4 regions of the Aquipseudomonas alcaligenes genome follow, and region 3 is predicted to be linked to each of the others. Evidence: riboswitches for the same ligand, from Rfam matches in the RefSeq annotation. Region 3 holds a riboswitch; each other region holds the start of a gene.
What was found. Region 3 has a riboswitch for cobalamin ahead of AAG092_RS14750 (energy-coupling factor ABC transporter permease). Riboswitches for the same ligand answer to the same signal wherever they lie in the genome.
Positions count from the first base shown of each region.

Region 1 (4,802 bases), 770 kb from region 3:
GGTCCGTTCCAGGGTTCGGCCGGCTCGCCACCCAGCGGGTCGAAGTCCAGAGCCAGGTCCTGGGCCAACGCGCGCAACAGGCTGGCATGCCGGCCCTGGCCGTCGCCACGGGGGATGCGCACCAGGGAGAGCAGGGTGTCGCGACGCAGGCGCCCACTCGGCGATTCGCCGAAGCAGTGCAGGCCGTCGCGGATCTGCGATTCCTTGAGGTCGCACAGGTAGGCGTCCAGCTGTGGCAACCAGCTGTCCGGGTCGTCATTGACCTGCAGGCCCAGCTCGCGGTCGAGGCTGGCTTCGCGCACCTTGCGCTGGATTTCGCCGCGCAGCTCCAGGGCGCGGCGCGGGTCGAGCTGGCTGGCCTCGTAGTATTCGTCGGCCAGGCGCTCCAGATCGCGCAGCGGGCCATAGCTCTCGGCGCGGGTCAGTGGTGGCATCAGGTGGTCGAGGATCACCGCCTGCGTGCGGCGCTTGGCCTGGGCGCCTTCGCCGGGGTCGTTGACGATAAAGGGGTAGAGGTTGGGTAGCGGGCCGAGAATCGCACTCGGCCAGCAGGCCTCGGACAGGCCAACGCTCTTGCCTGGCAGCCACTCCAGGTTGCCGTGCTTGCCGACATGGATCAGCGCGTCGACGGCGAACGTGGTGCGCAGCCAGCAGTAGAAGGCCAGGTAGCCGTGTGGCGGCACCAGGTCCGGGTCGTGGTACACCGCCGCGGCGTCGAGTTGATAGCCGCGCGCCGGCTGGATGCCGACGAAAGTCAGGCCGAAGCGCAGGCCGGCGATCATCAGGCGGCCGCTGCGGTACATCGGGTCCTGTTCGGGCTGGCCCCAGCGCTCGGTCACGGCGCGCTGATTGGCCTCGGGCAGACTGGCGAACCAGTGCTGGTAGTCGTCCAGCGCCAGGCTCTGGGCGCAGGGGCGCAGGTCGAGATTGTCCAGATCGTTGGTCACACCGCCGAGCAACTGGTGGATCAGCGTGGTGCCGTCGTTCGGCAGTCCCTCAACCGGATAACCCTGCTGCTGCAGGGCGCGCAGGATATTCAGCGCGGCGGCCGGGGTGTCCAGGCCGACGCCGTTGCCGATGCGGCCGTCGCGGGTCGGGTAGTTGGCCAGGATCAGGGCGACGCGCTTGTCGGCGCTGGCCTTGGCGGCAAGCTGGGACCAGCGTCGTGCCAGCTCGGCGACGAAGTCCATGCCCGGCAGGTGCGGGCGATAGCGCACCACGTCGCTCTGGCTGCGTTCGCTGCGCGCGGCCACGCCCTTGAAGCTGATCGGCCGGGTGATCAGGCGACCGTCCAGCTCGGGCAGGGCGATATGCATGGCCAGGTCGCGCGGGCCCAGGCCCTGGGCGCTGGCCTGCCACTGCTCTTCGCTGTCCAGGGCGCAAAGCGCCTGCAGCACCGGTACGTCGCGGCGGAATGGCCGTTCCTGTGGCGCATCCGGGTTGGACTGGGCGAAGCCGGTGGTGTTGAGGATCACCGCCGCTTCGGCCTGGTCCAGCCAGGCCTCGGCCTGCGCCAGGCATTCGGCTTCCTTGAGACTGGCCACGGCAATCGGCAGCGGGTTGAGGCCCTGGGCCTGCAGGCGCTGGCAGAAGACGTCGACGAAGGCGGTATTACCGGCCTGTACCTGGGCGCGGTAGAACAGCAGCGCTGCCACCGGCTGGTCCGGCTGCCAGTCGGCGCGCCAGTGATCGAGGGTTGCCTCAGTATGGCGCGGGTGATGGATCAGCGTGCGCGGCAGAGTGCGCGGCTCGCTCCACGGATAATCGCGCTGCAGCCAGCGGCTGGCGATGCAGTGCAGCAGATGGCGCGCATTGTCCGCGCCGCCCTGGCGCAGGTATTGCCACAGGCGCTGGCTGTTCTCGCTTGCCACGTTGCTCAGTTCGCTCAGCTCGGGATCGGCGCGGTCGTCGCCCGGCACCAGGATGATGGTGGCGCCCAGGCGGCCCAGCTCGACCACACGTTCGATGCCGTAGCGCCAGTAGCTGACGCCGCCGTGTACCGAGATCAGGATGACCCTGGCGTGGCGCAGCACCTGCTCGACGTAGAAATCCACCGAAGCATGGTTGGGCAGCTGCGCCGGGCTGGCCAGGCGCAGGCTGGGGAAATCCGCGGGCAGCTCGCGCGCCACCTCGGCCAGCAAGGAGAGGTGCGAGTCACCGGTGCAGAGGATCACCAGCTCGGCCGGGGTCTGGCCGAGGTCGGCGATGCTGTCGGCCGGCAGGGTGACGCCGGCCTGGGCGCGGAGCAGGTGCATGTCAGCCGGCCAGTGCGGCCTTCAGCTCCGCCTCGATGGCGGTGCGGTCGAGGTCCTGGCCGATCAGTACCAGGCGCGTCTGCCGCGCTTCGTCTGCACCCCAGGCGCGGTCGAAGTGGCGGTCGAAGCGCTGGCCGACGCCCTGCACCAGCAGGCGCATGGCCTTGCCGGGGATGGCGGCGAAGCCCTTGACGCGCAGGATGCCGTGCTTGGCCACGGCGTCCTTGAGAGCGGCCAGCAGGCGCGCTTCCTCGGCTTCCGGCAGCACGACGTCGAAGGCGTCGAACTCGTCGTGGTCGTGGTCCTCGTCTTCCTCGTCATGATGAGTGCGTCGGCTGTCGATATGCAGCTCGGTCTCGCAGTTCAGGCCGAGCAGCACCTCCAGCGGCAGCTCACCGCCCTGGGCCTCGATCACCTTGACCGCCGGCGGCAGTTCCTCGGCCACTTCGGCGCGCACGGCGGCCAGTGCATCGGCATCCAGCAGGTCGGTCTTGTTCAGCAGCACCAGGTCAGCGCTGGCCAGCTGGTCGGCGAACAGCTCGTGCAGCGGCGACTCGTGGTCGAGGTTCGGGTCCTGCTGGCGCTGGGCGTCCACCTGCTCAGGGAAGGCGGCGAAGGTGCCGGCAGCCACGGCCGGGCTGTCGACCACGGTGATCACCGCATCCACGGTGCAGGCGGTGCGGATTTCCGGCCAGTTGAAGGCCTGTACCAGCGGCTTGGGCAGGGCCAGGCCGGAGGTTTCGATGAGGATATGGTCGAGCTCGCCGCGACGCGCCACCAGCTCACGCATCACCGGGAAGAACTCTTCCTGCACGGTGCAGCACAGGCAGCCGTTGGCCAGCTCGAAGATGCGGCCCTCGGCTTCTTCCTCGCTGCAGCCGATGGAGCACTGCTTGAGGATGGCGCCGTCGATGCCCAGCTCGCCGAACTCGTTGACGATCACTGCGATGCGCCGCCCGCCCGCGTGGCTCAGCAGATGGCGCAGCAGGGTGGTTTTGCCGGCACCGAGAAAGCCGGTGACGATGGTGACGGGGAGTTTGGCGAGAGTGTGCATGGCGGCCCTGCTGCGTCGGGAAAATGGACGGACGGGCAGGGCGGGGCTCCCGCAGGCGAGCGAGGGCCGAACACCACCGGATCACCCCGCCCGGTTGTCGAACACTTTCACGAGGCAGGTCTCCTGGCTCACGGCGTGAGGCCGAAAGCCTCCTGCGATCTCTGGCGAGATCATAGGGGGCTCGGGCTCTATCCTTCGCCTTCCCACCCGTCAGGGCAGTGGCATGTCGAAGGACGTCATCCGTTCACAGTTGCGGGGGCAGCCAGGGCATGAACCCTGTTCCCTCTTAGCTTCTTCGTCGGGCGAAGAAGAACCTCGGAAAGGGCGCAAGGCTACGCAGCGGCCGGAAAGCGGTCAACCGTGCGGTTGACCCGCATCGGCGCGCGTGCTGAGCTACGCGGCCTTTTGGCTCGCAGCGGGAGTGCCCATGCCGATTCGCCTGATTGCCGGGTTCGGCTGCCGGCGCGGTTGTCCGGTGGACGAACTGCAGGCGCTGCTGCAGCAGTGCCTGGCTGCCCACGGCCGGCAGCTGGACGAACTGGTCGGGCTGGCCAGCAGCGCGCACAAGCGTGACGAGCCTGGCCTGCAGGCCCTGGCCGAACGCCTGCGGCTACCGCTGGAACATGTGGCGGCCGAGGCGCTGCTGGCATTCGCCGGGCAGGCCGAGGCCAAGCCGCTGACCCAGCAAGTGGCCGGCAGCCCGGCGGTGGCCGAGCCCAGCGCTCTGGCCGCCGCCGCACGCCTGGGGCGGGCGCAGCTGCTCGGCCCGCGCCTGCGCAGCGCCAATGCCACCTGCGCCCTGGCGCGCATCGATTCGGAGCCCTGTGCATGACCGTCTATTTCATCGGCGCCGGCCCCGGCGACCCCGAGCTGATCACCGTCAAGGGCCAGCGCCTGATCCGCAGCTGCCCGGTGATCGTCTATGCCGGCTCGCTGGTGCCGGCGGCCGTGCTCGACTGGCACCAGGCCGAGCAGGTGGTGAATACCGCCGAACTGCACCTGTCGCAGATCATCGCGCTGCTGGCCGAGGCCCATGCGCGAGGCCAGGATGTGGCCCGCGTGCATTCCGGTGACCCCTCGCTGTATGGCGCCATCGGCGAGCAGATCCGCGAGCTGCGCGCGCTGAACATTCCCTTCGAGATCATCCCCGGGGTCACCGCGACCGCCGCCTGCGCGGCGCTGTTGGAGGCCGAGCTGACCCTGCCGGAGGTGGCGCAGACGGTGATCCTCACCCGCTACGGGCACAATTCGCCGATGCCGGCGGGGGAGGAGCTGGGCGCTCTGGCCAGCCACCGCGCGACCCTGGCCATCCACCTCGGCGTGCAGCACCTGCCGCGCATTGTTGACGAGCTGTTGCCGTACTACGGCCCCGACTGCCCGATCGCCGTGGTGTACCGCGCCAGCTGGCCCGACCAGGACTGGGTGCGCGGCACCCTGGCGGACATCGAGGCGCGGGTGGCGCTGAAAGGCTTTCGCCGCACCGCGCTGATCCT
Region 1 covers NZ_CP154874.1:3,826,794-3,831,595, forward strand. Annotated here, with positions in the region: gene cobN (cobaltochelatase subunit CobN) at 1-2,255, opposite strand, end outside; gene cobW (cobalamin biosynthesis protein CobW) at 2,257-3,309, opposite strand; cobalamin riboswitch at 3,405-3,642, opposite strand; gene AAG092_RS18590 (cobalamin biosynthesis protein) at 3,737-4,141, shown strand; gene cobM (precorrin-4 C(11)-methyltransferase) at 4,138-4,802, shown strand, end outside.
Region 1: linked by a shared signal. The riboswitch ahead of cobW (cobalamin biosynthesis protein CobW) and the one ahead of AAG092_RS14750 (energy-coupling factor ABC transporter permease) in region 3 are both predicted to bind cobalamin.

Region 2 (4,802 bases), 770 kb from region 3:
CCGTCTGTCGGGAAGGGCGTCAGACGTTTTGCCGGAACTACTGAGTCACATTTCCGGGCATTGAATTTGCAAATCACGTCGACAGACGGCATAGTCGCCCACCAATAAAAACCAGACAGACACGGTCGTGCCCATGCTCAAGCGCTTCGCACCCCTCGTGCCCATTGCACTCACAGCCCTGCTGGCGGCCTGCGCCAACCAGGCGCCGCAGTCCCAGATGGATCTGGCCCAACAGGAGCCACAGCCGCCGGTCGAGTACATGACCGACGAGCAGATGGCCGACTTCACGGACGATCAGCCCTACGAACTGCCCTCGCTGGCGGACAGCATCCTCAGCCAGGGGCTGTCGCTGGTCGGCACCAAGTACCGTTTCGGTGGCACGTCGATCAAGACCGGCTTCGACTGCAGCGGCTTCATCGGCTACCTGTTCAGGGAAGAGGCCGGTCTGCAGCTGCCGCGCTCGACCCGCGAGATGATCAACCTCGACGCACCGCTGGTCTCGCGTGACGAGCTGGAACCGGGCGACCTGATCTTCTTCAACAACCGTGGTCGCGGCCGCGTCAGCCACGCCGGCATCTACCTGGGCGATGACCAGTTCATCCATTCCAGCAGCAGCCGCAGCGGCGGCGTGCGCATCGACAGCCTGGAAGACAGCTACTGGAAGCGCAGCTACATGGAAGCCAAGCGCGTGCTGGCCCTGGCTCCGGAGCAGTCGGGCGCCGCCCCCGCAGCGCTGCATCGCTGATCCGCCATGGGCGTGGGCCTTGCGCCTACGCCCATGAGCCGGCAGAGTAGGGCGCATCCCGGCCAGGACGCCCGCCCATGCATTTCACGGCTCGCCTTTCCCTGCTAGCCCTCGCCGCGCTGCTCACCGCCTGCGCCGGCAACCCTCCCGCCGAAGAACCCAGCAACCCCTTCCCGATCGTGGATGGCAGTGCCGACGACGTGCTGATCAGCGCCATCGGCCTGGTCGGCACGCCGTATCGCTACGGCGGCAATACCCCGGAGAGCGGCTTCGACTGCAGTGGCCTGATCGGCTACGTCTACCGCAACTCGGCCGGCATCGCCCTGCCGCGCTCGACCCGCGAAATGATCCATGTGCGCGCGCCCAGCGTCGGGCGTGACCAGCTGCAGAGCGGCGACCTGGTGTTCTTCGCCACCAATGGCGGTGGCCAGGTCAGCCATGCCGGCATCTACGTCGGCGAGGGGCGCTTCGTGCATGCGCCGTCCAGCGGCGGCACCGTGCGCCTGGACTACCTGAGCCAGACCTACTGGCAGAAGAGCTACCTGGGCGCCAAGCGGGTGCTGGCCGCCCGTCAGCTGGCGCGCCAGCCATGACCAATCGCACGCTGAATCTCGACGACGCCCTCTACCAGTACCTGCTGGATGTTTCCCTGCGCGAGTCGCCGCTGCTCAAGCGCCTGCGCGAGGAAACCGCGCAGCTGCCCATGGCGCGCTGGCAGATCGCCCCCGAGCAGGGCCAGTTCATGGCCCTGCTGGTGCAGCTGACCGGCGCCCGCCGGATCCTCGAGATCGGCACCTTCACCGGCTACAGCGCGCTGTGCATGGCCCAGGCCCTGCCGGCGGACGGTCGCCTGATCTGCTGCGACCTGCCCGGCGAGTACAACGCCATCGCCGAGCGCTACTGGTACGAGGCGGGTGTGGCCGAGCGCATCGAGCTGCGCTTGGCGCCGGCGCTAGAGACCCTCAATGCGCTGGAGCGCGGCGGCCAGGCCGAGAGCTTCGACCTGATCTTCATCGATGCCGACAAGGCCAACTATCCGGTGTACCTGGAGCATGCCCTGGTGCTGGTGCGCCAGGGCGGGCTGATCCTGTTCGACAACGTGCTGTGGAGCGGCCGGGTGCTGGAGCCGAACCCGGAAAGCCAGGACACCCGCGCCATCCAGGCGCTCAACCGCGGCCTGCGCCGCGACACGCGCATCGACCTCAGCCTGCTGCCGCTGGGCGATGGCCTGACCCTCTGTCGCAAGCGCTGAGGCCATGGCCGAGCCGATCCGCCTGCCGCCGCAGCCGGAGGCCTGCGAGCTGTGTGCCCGCCGGCTGCCGCTGACCCGCCATCACCTGATTCCCAAGGCCCTGCACGACAAGCCTTATGTGCAGAAGCGCTTCGCCAGGGCCGAGCGCATCACCGCCACCCTGTGGGTCTGCCGCGCCTGCCACAACCAGATCCACCGGCTGTTCGACGAGAAGGAGCTGGCGCTGACCTACAACAGCCGCGAGGCCCTGTTGGCCGACGAGCGCCTGCGCACCTTCGTCGCCTGGCTGGCGAGCAAGCCGGCCGGTTTCACCCCGCGCTTCTGAGCACGCGTTGACGCTCCCGCCCCCAGCCTCTACCCTGCGCGCCTGCAACAGGTGCCCCCGCCATGCGTGGCCGAGGGGTGAAACAGGGAAGCCGGTCCATTCAAGCCGGCGCTGCCCCCGCAACGGTAGGTGAGACAAGGGTCGCCTACGCCACTGTGCCTTGGCACGGGAAGGCGCGACCCGCAGGCCAATGGCCTGGCTCACGAGCCCGGAGACCGGCCTGTCGCGCTTCCACGGCATTGCGGCGGGCTTTGCGGGTGGGCAGGGCCTGCGGCCCTTCCTGCGTGCGTCCGTCTTCTGCCTTTCGACACCCAATGCCTGGCCCCTGGGCCGGACAGGAGAGCGGCATGGCCGAATCGGCAGAACGCGACGCCCGCCACCAGGCGCGCATGCAGCGCAAGAAAGCCCTGATCGACGCGAAGATCGCCCAGGCCCAGGACGAGTACGGCCTGCTGCTGGTGCATGCCGGCAACGGCAAGGGCAAGAGCAGCTCGGCCTTCGGCATGGTCGCCCGCGCCCTCGGCCACGGCATGAAGGTCGGCGTGGTGCAGTTCATCAAGGGCGCCGCCAGCACCGGCGAGGAGGCCTTCTTCCGCCGCTTTCCCGATGAGGTGCAGTGGTTCGTGATGGGCGAGGGCTTCACCTGGGAGACCCAGGACCGCCAGCGCGATATTGCCATGGCCGGCGAGGCCTGGCAGGTGGCGCAGCGCCTGCTGGCCGACGAAGGCATCGGCCTGGTGGTGCTGGACGAGCTGAACATCGCCCTCAAGTATGGCTACCTGCAGTTCGACCAGGTGCTCGCCGACATCGAGGCGCGGCCGCTGCTGCAGCACGTGGTGGTGACCGGGCGCGGCGCCCTGCCGGAGCTGGTCGAGGCGGCGGATACGGTGACCGAGATGGCGCTGGTCAAGCATGCCTTCAAGGCCGGAGTGAAGGCGCAGAAGGGGGTCGAGTTTTGACTCGCTACCCTCTCCCCAGCCCTCTCCCGCACGCGGGAGAGGGAGATATGAGCCTGAAGCTTTCGCGTACTACTCCCCTCTCCCATTTATGGGAGAGGGGCCGGGGGAGAGGGCAATGACCACTCGCAGTTGCTCGGCCCTGCTGATCGCCGCGCCTGCCTCCGGCCAGGGCAAGACCACCGTCACCGCCGCCCTGGCACGCCTGCACCGCCGCGCCGGGCGCCGCGTGCGGGTGTTCAAGTGCGGCCCGGACTTCCTTGATCCGATGATTCTCGCCCGTGCCAGCGGCGCGCCGGTGTACCAGCTGGACCTGTGGATGGTCGGCGAGGACGAGTGCCGGCGTCTGCTCGGGCAGGCGGCGCAGGAGGCCGACCTGATTCTTATCGAAGGGGTCATGGGTCTGTTCGACGGCCAGCCCTCGGCCGCTGCCCTGGCGCGCCGTTTCGGCATACCGGTGCTCGGGGTGATCGACGCCGGCGCCATGGCCCAGACCTTTGCCGCCCTGGCCTACGGCCTGGCGCATTTCCAGGCCGATCTGCCGTTCGCCGGGGTGCTGGCCAACCGCACCGGCAGCGAGCGCCACAACGGCATCCTGCAGGCCAGCCTGCCGCCCTCGATCCGCTGGTTCGGCGGTCTGCCGCGCTCGGCCGCACTGGAGCTGCCACGCCGCCACCTGGGGCTGATCCAGGCCGAGGAGCTGGCCGACCTCGATGCGCGCCTGGACGCCGCCGCCGATGCCCTGCTGGCCAGCGCCGGCGAGGTGCTGCCCGAGGCGGTGAACTTCGCCGCCGCGGACGACCCGTGCATCGAGCCGCTGTTGGCCGGTGTGCGCATCGGCGTGGCGCGCGACACCAGCTTCGCCTTCCTCTACCAGGCCAACCTCGACCTGTTGCGCGCGCTGGGCGCCGAGCTACGGTTCTTCTCGCCGCTTGCCGATGCGGCGCTGCCGGATGTCGATAGCCTCTACCTGCCCGGCGGCTACCCCGAGCTGCACCTGCAGGCGCTGGCCGATAACCGGCCAATGCTGCGGGCCATCCGCGCGCACCATGACGCCGGCAAGCCGATCCTCGCCGAGTGCGGCGGCATGCTCTATCTGCTCGAGGCCCTGACCGACAAACAGGGCGCCAGCGCCGAGCTGCTCGGCCTGCTGCCCGGCAGCGCGCGCCTGCAGCCGCGCCTGGCCGCGCTGGCCCTGCAGCAGGTGGAGCTGCCGGAAGGGGCCCTGCGCGGGCATACTTACCACCATTCCGTGCTGGACTGCGCCCTGGCGCCGCTGGCCCGGGGCGTTTGCCCGAATGGCAAGCCGGTGGCCGAGGCGGTGTACCGCCTGGGGCGCCTGACCGCCTCCTACATCCACTTCTACCTGCCGTCCAACCCACGGGCGGCGGCCGAGCTGTTGCTGCCATGACCGACCACGCCTTCAGCCCCGAGGAACGCGCCGCGGTGTACCGCGCCATTGCCGAGCGCCGCGACATGCGCCATTTCGCCGGCGGCGAGGTAGCCCCGGAGCTGCTGGCCCGG
Region 2 covers NZ_CP154874.1:3,833,135-3,837,936, forward strand. Annotated here, with positions in the region: gene AAG092_RS18605 (NAD-dependent deacylase) at 1-64, shown strand, start outside; gene AAG092_RS18610 (C40 family peptidase) at 134-745, shown strand; gene AAG092_RS18615 (C40 family peptidase) at 823-1,338, shown strand; gene AAG092_RS18620 (class I SAM-dependent methyltransferase) at 1,335-1,997, shown strand; gene AAG092_RS18625 (hypothetical protein) at 2,002-2,322, shown strand; cobalamin riboswitch at 2,355-2,561, shown strand; gene cobO (cob(I)yrinic acid a,c-diamide adenosyltransferase) at 2,670-3,281, shown strand; gene AAG092_RS18635 (cobyrinate a,c-diamide synthase) at 3,397-4,689, shown strand; gene bluB (5,6-dimethylbenzimidazole synthase) at 4,686-4,802, shown strand, end outside.
Region 2: linked by a shared signal. The riboswitch ahead of cobO (cob(I)yrinic acid a,c-diamide adenosyltransferase) and the one ahead of AAG092_RS14750 (energy-coupling factor ABC transporter permease) in region 3 are both predicted to bind cobalamin.

Region 3 (4,802 bases):
CCTGCATTTCGTCGGCATAGTGCCGAGCGCCATCCCCACCCACGTGTTCAGCCTGATTCCGCAGCAGAAGAGCCTGTCCGGCTCGCCGGTAGGCTCGCCGTCGAGCATGGCGACCATGCTCGAGTTCTGCGCCCGCCACCAGATCCTGCCGCAAGTGGAGCACTTCCCGATGAGCCAGGTGAACGCCGCACTGGACCACCTGCGCGCCGGCAAGGCGCGCTACCGGGTGGTGCTGGACGCCAGCCGATGAGCGATCTGCTGCACTGGCGCCGCGCCCCAACCTGGCACCTGGGCGCGGTCGACGGCACCGACCGGCCGCGCCTGCTGGAAGTGTGGGAGGCGGCGGTGCGCGCCACCCACCACTTCCTCGCCGAGGAGGACATCCAGTTCTACCGGCGCATGCTCGCCGAGCAGTACTTCGACCTGGTGCGCCTGACCTGCCTGCGTGACGAGCAGGGCCGGCTGCAGGGCTTCTGCGGCACCGCCGAGGACCGCCTGGAGATGCTCTTCGTCGATCCGGCGCAGCACGGCCGCGGCCTGGGCAAGGCCCTGCTGCGCCACGCCATCGCGCACGACGGCGTGCGCCTGGTCGACGTCAACGAACAGAACCCTGGCGCCGTGGCCTTCTACCTGGCCCAGGGCTTCGAGCGGATCGGCCGCTCGCCGCTGGACGGCGCCGACCGGCCCTTCCCACTGCTGCATCTGCGCCTGCGCGGCGCCTGACCCGGCTCACCTACATCGCGCTGGGGTAGCCCGGATGCAATCCGGGAGCGGAGCTGTCTGCTTCCCGGATTGCATCCGGGCTAGGGTTGCGCCTCCGTGGCCCTTAGCGGAACGGCGGCTCGTCGAAGCTGCGCAGCTTGCGCGAGTGCAGCGAGTCAAGCTGGCAGCGCAGGCGGTCGAGGGCGGCGATACCGATCGCCAGGTGCTGGCTGACCGCGCGCTGGTAGAAGCCGGTGGCCGAGCCGGGCAGCTTGATCTCGCTGTGCAGCGGCTTGTCCGACACGCACAGCAGGGTGCCGTAGGGCACGCGCAGGCGGTAGCCCTGGGCGGCGATGGTGCCGCTCTCCATGTCCACCGCCACGGCGCGGGCCAGGTTGATCAGCGGCCGCTCATGGGCCCAGTGCAGCTCCCAGTTGCGGTCGTCGTAAGTCAGCACAGTGCCGGTGCGCAGGCGCTTCTTCAGAGTCTCGCCACGCTCGCCGGTGACCTGTGCCGCCGCGTCCTGCAGGGCCTGCTGCACCTCGGCCAGGGCCGGGATGGGAATGTGCGGCGGCAGCACCCGGTCCAGTATGCCGTCCCTGCGCATGTAGGCGTGGGCCAGCACGTAGTCGCCGATGGTCTGCGATTGGCGCAGGCCGCCGCAGTGGCCGATCATCAGCCAGCAGTGCGGGCGCAGCACGGCCAGATGGTCGGTGATGTTCTTGGCGTTGGACGGGCCGACGCCGATGTTGACCAGGGTGATGCCGTGGCCGTCGGCGGCGATCAGGTGGTAGGCCGGCATCTGGTAGCGGTGCCAGACCACCGCGTCGGCCACCGCCTGGGCATCCTCCTCCGAGGTGCCGCGCTCGATGATCACGTTGCCCGGCAGCACCATGCGCACGAAGCGCGGGTTCTCGCGCAGCTGCTCCAGGCCGTGGCGGATGAACTGGTCGACATAGCGGTGGTAATTGGTCAGCAGGATCCACGGCTGCACGTGACGCCAGTCGCTGCCGGTGTAGTGCACCAGGCGGCGCAGGGAGAAGTCGGTGCGCGCCGCGTCGAACAGCGCCAGCGGCAGGTCGCCGCTGTCGCCCCAGTCGTACAGGCCGTCGGCCACCGAGTCGGTGGCGGCGGACAGGTCGGTGCTGGGGAACACCCGCGCCAGCTCGGCGGCGCTCACCCCGGAACCGGCCAGCTCGTCGCCCTGCTCGACCACATAGGGATAGGGAATGTTCTGCTGGCTGAAGCCGACCTCGACGGTGACGGTGAAGTCCTCCATCAGCGGGCGCAGCTGGTCCAGCAGGTAGCCGCGAAAGTCCTGCGGGTGGGTCACGGTGACCCGGTAGGTGCCCGGCACCTGCACCTTGGCGTAGGCGCGCACGCTGCTCGGCACCTCGCCCTGGCAGTGGTAGGTCAGGCGCAGCTCGGGGTAGCGGAACAGCGCGCGCTCGTCCTCGCCGGGCTGGCTGCGTTCCTTGAGGTAGAGCTTGAGCGCCAGGCTCAGCGCGCCGCTGGCCTGACGATGCAGCTCGGCGAGGCGCTCGACGGCCTCCTCGGCGGTACGGGCGACGACGAAATCGGTAGCACTCACGGGGCAGCTTCCTGGCTGTGGCGATGGCCCTATCTTGCGCCTCGGCGCCCGCCGCCGGCAAACCCGGCGCGGGCCATCTAGGCTTGTCCTAACGCCGCCAAGGAGAGCCGCCGTGTGCCGTCTGCCGATCCTCTGCCTGCTGCTTGCCGCCCCGGCCCTGGCCGCCGAGCTGGATGGTCGCTACCAGGGCACGCTGGACGAGCGGCCGACCGAGCTGATCCTGCGCAGCCAGGAGCAGCGGGTGGAGGGCGAATACCGCGAGGGCAGCCGCAGCTTCCGCCTCAGCGGCAGCTTCGATGGCCAGGCGCTGCAGGCGCAGATCAGCGATGCGGATTCAGGCCAGGTGCTGGCCAACATGAACGCCAACTACGCCAACGACATGCTCGCCGCCAGCCTGGCCGCGCGCGACCCCGCCAGCGGCGCGACGCTGGTGCGCGAAGGCCTGTTCCAGCGGGTCGCCCCGCCGCCACCGCCGGCCGACCCCGACCACGACCCGAGCCTGGTCGGCACCTGGGTCTACGAGCAGGACGGCGATGCGGCGCTGGGCGGGCCGGGCAGCGTGACCACCCTGCGCATCCGCGCCGACGGCAGCATCGACCAGTGGCGCCGCAGCGTCAGCGGCGGCAGCGAGTGGAGCTACGACCGCCCCGGCGAGCTGCAGTACAGCGGGCGCTGGCGCAGCGAGCAGGGCCTGCTGCTGGTGCAGCTGAAGGGCGCGCGCGAGTACCAGCCGGCGGCGCGCTACCGCTTCCGCGCGCCCTTCCTGGTGACCGAGAGCAACACCGGCGAGATGCTCTGGCAGCGGCGCTGAACGACCTCAGGCCGGCTGGTGCAGGCGCACGTTGAACAGCGGTCCCTGGCTGTAGCGGGCCAGGGTCTTGGCGGCGGCCAGCACACCCAGGTCGATCAGCGGCTCGAGCAGGATCACGCTCATGTAGGCCAGGCCGAAGCTGCCGACGGACAGCAGATTCTCGGCGGAGAAGCCGTTGCCGTAGAAGGCCCAGAAGGCCACCCAGGCGACGATGCCGCCCTGGTAGGCGGTGGACAGCGCCAGGGCCTGCCTGTAGCTGGTGTCCACATAGGCGGTGCGCGCCGGGATGATGCGCCGGGCCAGCAGGTGGATACCCCACAGCGGCAACAGCAGGGTGGTGACGTTCATGCCGTACTGCGGCAGGTCGAACGGGGCGAACAGCAGGCCCTGCAGCAGCAGGCCGGCGGCCAGGCCGATGGCCGCGGCGCCGGCGCCGAACAGCAGCAGCAGGGTCGAGCCGAGGATCAGGTGGACTTCCGAGACGCCCACCGGATGGTGCGGCAGGACCTCGAAGAAGCAGAACACCAGGGCCGTGGTGAGCAGGCTGCGCAGGGCCAGGGCAGCTGCCCCGCCATTGTCGCGCAGGCTGTCGCGGGCGAGCTTGGCCGTGAGCGCGAAGGCGCCTGCGGCGGTGGCATAACTGAGGAAGAGCTTGGCGCCGGCAACGACGTCGGGTTCGATGTGCATGAGGGTTCCTTGGTCGCGCCCACCGCGCGACGGTTCGGATGGAGGAATGGGCGCGAACGCCCGCAGGCGATGGCAGGTCTCCTGGCTCGCGGCTTGGCACTTCGCCCGCCTTCCCAGCCGTTCGGGCCAGTGGCGTGTGGGCGTCGTTCGCCGCTTACAGTTGCGGGGGCAGCCAGGGCATTGGCGACACGCGCCGCACCCTGTTCCCTTTTCATCCGCCCGAGGGGCGGAACCATCGGCGGCCACCTTAGCGCCATGCGCCGGCAAAAGACAGCCCGTCCGCCACGCATTGACCCCGGCCAGGCCCCGTCCTAGACTGCGCGCCCTACAGATCACGCCGTCCACCGCCGCCATGTCGTCGCTCGCCCACCTGCCCTGCTCCGCCCAGCCCGACCCGCGGCTGCTGGCGCGCACCTGGCCGCGTGACGCCCTGCAACGCCGCCGGCGCAGCGTACTGTTCGCCTTCACCTTCTCTCCCCCCGCCGCCTGAACGCGCCTCTGCCCCGCGCAGAGTCCCGACCCCGTCTCGCCCGCGCACTCGCGGGCAGCCGTCTTTCATGCTTGCAAGACCCGCCAGGTGCTGGCGGGTGGGAGTATTCGATGCGTTCTTCCTGGCTTCTCGCCGTTCTGATCTTCGCCGTGTCCGTGGTCGGCCTGAGCATGGGCACCAGTCTGCCGCTGGTGGCCCTGCGCCTGCACGCGAGCGGCTCCGGCAGCCTGCTGATCGGCCTTTTCTCGGCGCTGCCGGCGGCCGGCATGATCCTCGCCGCCCTGCTGGTCGGCCGCCTGAGCCGACGCTACAGCGGGCGCCGGCTGTACCTGGCCTGTTTCGCCCTGTGCCTGCTGGGCACTGCCGCGCTGCTGCCGACCGAACCGCCGCTGGCGCTGCTGGCCGGCGCGCGCCTGCTGCTGGGCATCGGCATGGGCGTGCTGGTGATCCTCGGCGAATCCTGGGTCAACGAGCTGTGCGACGAACGCCGGCGCGGCCAGGTCGTCGCGCTCTACGCCGCC
Region 3 covers NZ_CP154874.1:3,060,177-3,064,978, reverse strand. Annotated here, with positions in the region: gene AAG092_RS14770 (NAD(P)-dependent alcohol dehydrogenase) at 1-250, shown strand, start outside; gene AAG092_RS14765 (GNAT family N-acetyltransferase) at 247-723, shown strand; gene amn (AMP nucleosidase) at 827-2,293, opposite strand; gene AAG092_RS14755 (hypothetical protein) at 2,406-3,104, shown strand; gene AAG092_RS14750 (energy-coupling factor ABC transporter permease) at 3,111-3,791, opposite strand; cobalamin riboswitch at 3,845-4,043, opposite strand; gene AAG092_RS14745 (hypothetical protein) at 4,144-4,281, shown strand; gene AAG092_RS14740 (MFS transporter) at 4,392-4,802, shown strand, end outside.

Region 4 (4,802 bases), 1.4 Mb from region 3:
GCGCGCGCTGCTGGCTGCCTGTCTGCTCGCCCTCAGCCCGGCGCTGACGGCGGCCGAACGGGTGGTCAGTCTGGCCCCTTCGATGTCGGAAATCATGCTGGAGCTGGGCGCCGAGTCGCGCCTGGTCGGCCTGCTCGATGGCGGGCCGCGTCCGCCGGCGCTGGCGGGTGTACCTTCGGTCGGGCGCTATGGCCAGGTCGAGCTGGAAACCCTGCTGGCGCTCAAGCCGGACCTGCTGCTGCTCTGGCCCGGCAGTGTGCCCGAGGCCCAGCAGGCGCAGCTGCGGGCCTTCGGCATCCCGCTGTATGTCGGCGAGCCCCATGATCTGCAGGCGCTGGCCGAGCAGTTCGCTGAGGTGGGTCGGCTGGTCGGTGCCGAGGCCCATGGGCGCGAGCTGCGCGACCGCTTCACCACGCGCCTGGCCGAGCTGCGCCGGCGCTACCGTCGCAAGCCGCCGCTGGCGGTGTTCTACCAGGTCTGGAACGAGCCGCTGTACACCCTGGGCGGGCGGCAGATCGTCAGTGACGCGCTGCGGGTGTGTGGCGCGCACAACGTGTTCGCCGATCTGCAGTTGCCGGCCCCCCAGGTCAATGTCGAGGCGGTGCTGGGGCGCGCGCCCGAGGTGATTCTGGGGGGCAGCGAGGCCGAACTGCAGCGCTGGCGAGCCTGGCCGCAGCTGCCCGCGGTGCGTCTTGGCCAGCTGTGGACGGTACCGGACAAGGGCCTGGAGCGCCCCAGCTTCCAGATGCTGGCGGCCACCGAACAGCTCTGCGAACTGTTGGCCAGGGCCCGTTGAGGTATTGAGAAAAAAGGCCCCTCGCGGGGCCTTGTTCGTTTACAGCCTGGGAGTCCAGACGAACCCGAGCAGGGCCGTGCGGCCTTCCTGGCGGTAGCCGTAGCGTTCGCCTTCGTGCTCGTACAGGGCGCGCTGGTAGTCCTTGTCCAGCAGGTTGTCGATCTTCGCCTCCAGCTTCAGCTCGCCGCTCGCCTGCCAGCTGCCGCGCAGGCCGAGCAGGCCGTAGCCGCCCAGTTCGTGCTGGTTGTCCGGGTCGTCGTAGCTGCTGCTCGCCAGCTGCCAGGTGGCACCGACGGCGAAGGCACCGAAGGCGCGATCCAGGTCCAGGCTGAGGGTGCGGCGGGCACGGCGATTGAGGGTGTGGCCGCTGTCGCGGTCGCGCGGATCGACGAAGGCGATGCCGAGCTGGCCCTGCCAGCCGAACAGCTCCTGCTGCAGGTTGGCCTCGAAGCCGTGGATGCGGGCTTCGGCGATGTTCTGCGGGATGAAGTTCTGGTCGCTGGCGATCGCGTCCTCGATATCGGTGCGATACAGCGAGGCCTCCAGGCGTGTGCGCTCGGCCAGTTGGCTGCGCCACTGCAGCTCATAGCTTTTCGAGTGCTCGGGCTTGAGGTCCGGGTTGCTGTAGTCCGGGTAGTAGAGATCGTTGAAGGTCGGCGCGCGGAAGCCCTCGCTGTACGACAGCACCAGGTCATTGCCGGCGTTCAGCGGCAGGGTCAGGGCGCCGCTCCAGGTATTCTCGCTGCCGAACTGCTCGTTCTTGTCGTGGCGTACGCCCAGCTCGGTGGAGAAGTGCTCGCTCTCATAGCGATGCTGGACAAACGCGGCCTGGTTCCAGCGCTGCTGCTCGGCGAAGGCGGTGTTGCTGTTGAGCTGATCCTCGTACCACTCGCCACCCAGCAGCAGGCCGTGGCTGTCGCTCAGGGCCAGGGTGTTGAGCCAGTTCACCGAGTCGCGATAGGTGTTGAACACGCCACGCTCGTCGCTGAGCTTGTCCAGGCTTTCCTCGCGGTTCTCGCTGTGGCCGACTTCCAGGCGGCTGCTCCACAGGTCGTTGACCTGCGCGTCCAGGTAGCTGGACACGCTGCTGAGGGTGAAGTCGCTGTAGGGCTCCTGGCCGACCGACTCGAAGGTGGTCATGTCGAAACGGCCGAAGGGGTTGTCGAACTCGGTACGGCCGCGCTGGTCGAGGACGTTGACGCCGGCTTCCAGCTGTTCGCTGAAGCTGTGGCTCAGGCTCAGGCTGAAGGCCTTGTTGCGGTAGGCGTCGTGGTCCTGGTCGGAGTCGTAGGAGATGCCGGTGCGATCGATGCCGTCGCTCTCGTCGAGGCTACCGGCCAGGCTGAAGCGGGTCTGCTGGTCGCCGCCGGAGAGTCCGGCGCTGCGTCGCCAGCTGTCGTTGCTGCCATAGCTCATGCGTACGAAGGGCTGCAGGCCCTCGCCAGCGCTGCGGCGGGTGAAGATCTGCACCACGCCGCCGATGGCGTCGGCACCGTACACCGCCGAGCGTGGGCCGCGCAGCACTTCGACGCGCTCGATCTGGTCGACATTGAGGAACTGCAGGTTGCTGTCGCCGGAGCTGGCCGAGGCGATGCGCATGCCGTCTACCAGCACCAGGCTCTGTGCCGACTTGGTGCCGCGGATATACAGGCTGGCCAGGCTGCCGGCACTATTGTCGGTCACCTGCACGCCGGGGGCGCGGCGCAGCAGGTCACTGACCGAGGCCGGCTGCAGGCGTTCGATGTCGGCGCGGGTGAATACGGTGCTCGCCGTGCTGCTGGCATCGCGTTGCTGCACGTCGCGGTTGGCGCTGATCAGCGTCTCGGGCAGCTTGAGCGCGGCGTCCTGGCCGGCGGCCAGCGCGAGACCAGCAGGCAGCAGAGCCAGGCTCAGCGCCGAGAGAGGCAGGGTGTGGGACAGTTTCATCGGGGTTCCTCAAAGACAAAGACTTCGAGGAGGGCAGAAAGCAGGCGCACGGCGGCGCCTGACGGTGCGGCCCTCCGCAACACCAGTCGAATCCGTCAGGCCGGTCTCCGGGCTCTCGATTCCGCTCCGCGCGCCTTCCCGGTTGACCCAGTGGCTGTTGCGCGGATCTGCAGCAGGGCTGCGATCGATTACCGTTGCGGGGGCAGCGCCGGGATTGCTCATGGAGCGCACCGGCTTCCCGATTATCGCCGGCATTGACCGGCGCACCTGATGGAAAAGAAAACGCCGCGCACCTTAGTGCACGGCGTGTTGAAGCTCAAGCAAGTTTAGCGTGCCTCAGCTTGAGCTTTGCTCAAGTTGCTGCAGGCGGCGACGGACGGCCGCCTCGATGCCGGCCAGGTCCAGGCCGCACTCGGCGAGCATCTGCGCCGGCTTGGCGTGCTCCACGTAGTAATCGGGCAGGCCCAGGTGCAGCAGCGGCTTGACCAGGTTCTCGGCGGCGAGGAACTCGCTGACCGCTGAGCCTGCGCCGCCCATCACGGCGTTTTCCTCGATGGTCACCAGCAGCGCGTGGCTGGCCGCCAGTTCGCGCAGCAGGGCCTCGTCCAGCGGTTTGACGAAGCGCATGTCGACCACCGTGGCATCCAGGCTTTCGCCCACGCGCAGGGCCTCGGCCAGCTGCACGCCGAAGACCAGCAGGGCCACGCCCTGGCCCTGGCGACGCAGCACCGCCTTGCCGATCTCGACACTGTCCAGTGCCGGGTCGATGGGCGCGTTGGGGCCGCTGCCACGCGGATAACGCACGGCTGCCGGGCCCTGGAAGTGGTAGCCGGTGGTCAGCAGCTGGCGCAGCTCGTTCTCGTCGCTGGGCGTGGCGATCAGCATGCCGGGGATGCAGCGCAGGTAGGAGATGTCGAAGCTGCCGGCATGGGTCGGGCCGTCTTCGCCGACCAGGCCGGCGCGGTCGATGGCGAACAGCACGTCGAGATTCTGCACCGCCACGTCATGGATCAGCTGGTCGTAGGCGCGCTGCAAGAAGGTGGAGTAGATCGCCACCACCGGCTTGGCGCCGTCGCAGGCCATGCCGGCGGCCAGGGTCACCGCATGCTGCTCGGCGATGGCCACGTCGAAGTAGCGTTCGGGGAAGCGCTCGCTGAAGGCCACCAGGTCCGAGCCTTCCTTCATCGCCGGGGTGATGCCGACCAGGCGCGGATCTTCGGCGGCCATATCGCACAGCCACTGGCCGAACACGCTGGAGTACTTGGGCCCGGAGGGTTGCTTGGGCGCGACCGGGGCGTTGATCGGCTCCAGCTTGGTGATGGCGTGGTAGCCGATCGGGTCGGCCTCGGCCGGGGCGAAGCCCTTGCCCTTCTTGGTCACCACGTGGAGGAACTGCGGGCCCTCCAGGTCGCGCATGTTGCGCAGGGTGGCCAGCAGGGTGGGCAGGTCGTGGCCGTCGATCGGGCCGACGTAGTTCCAGCCCAGTTCCTCGAACAGGGTGCCGGGCACCAGCATGCCCTTGGCGTGCTCCTCGACCTTGCGCGCGATCTCCCAGGCGCCGGGCAGGCGCGAAAGAATCTTCTTGCTGCCCTCGCGCATGCTCGAATAGGTGCGGCTGGAGATGATCTTGGCCAGGTAGTTGGACAGGCCGCCGACGTTCTTGGAGATCGACATGTCGTTGTCATTGAGTACGACCAGCATGTTGGCCTTGACGTCCGACGCATGGTTGAGCGCCTCGAAGGCCATGCCGGCGGTCAGCGCGCCGTCGCCGATCACCGCCACCGCCTTGCGCCGCGAACCCTGCATGCGCGCGGCGATGGCCATGCCGAGGGCGGCGCTGATGCTGGTGCTGGAGTGGCCCACGCCGAAGGTGTCGTACTCGCTCTCGCTGCGGCGCGGGAAGGCGGCCAGGCCGTCCTTCTGGCGCAGGGTGGCCATGCGCTCGCGGCGGCCGGTGAGGATCTTGTGCGGGTAGGCCTGGTGACCGACGTCCCACACCAGGCGGTCATCCGGGGTGTCGAAGATGTAGTGCAGGGCGATGGTCAGCTCGACCACGCCGAGGCCGGCGCCGAAATGCCCG
Region 4 covers NZ_CP154874.1:1,694,998-1,699,799, reverse strand. Annotated here, with positions in the region: gene AAG092_RS08215 (helical backbone metal receptor) at 1-796, shown strand, start outside; gene AAG092_RS08210 (TonB-dependent receptor domain-containing protein) at 836-2,722, opposite strand; cobalamin riboswitch at 2,803-3,008, opposite strand; gene dxs (1-deoxy-D-xylulose-5-phosphate synthase) at 3,059-4,802, opposite strand, start outside.
Region 4: linked by a shared signal. The riboswitch ahead of AAG092_RS08210 (TonB-dependent receptor domain-containing protein) and the one ahead of AAG092_RS14750 (energy-coupling factor ABC transporter permease) in region 3 are both predicted to bind cobalamin.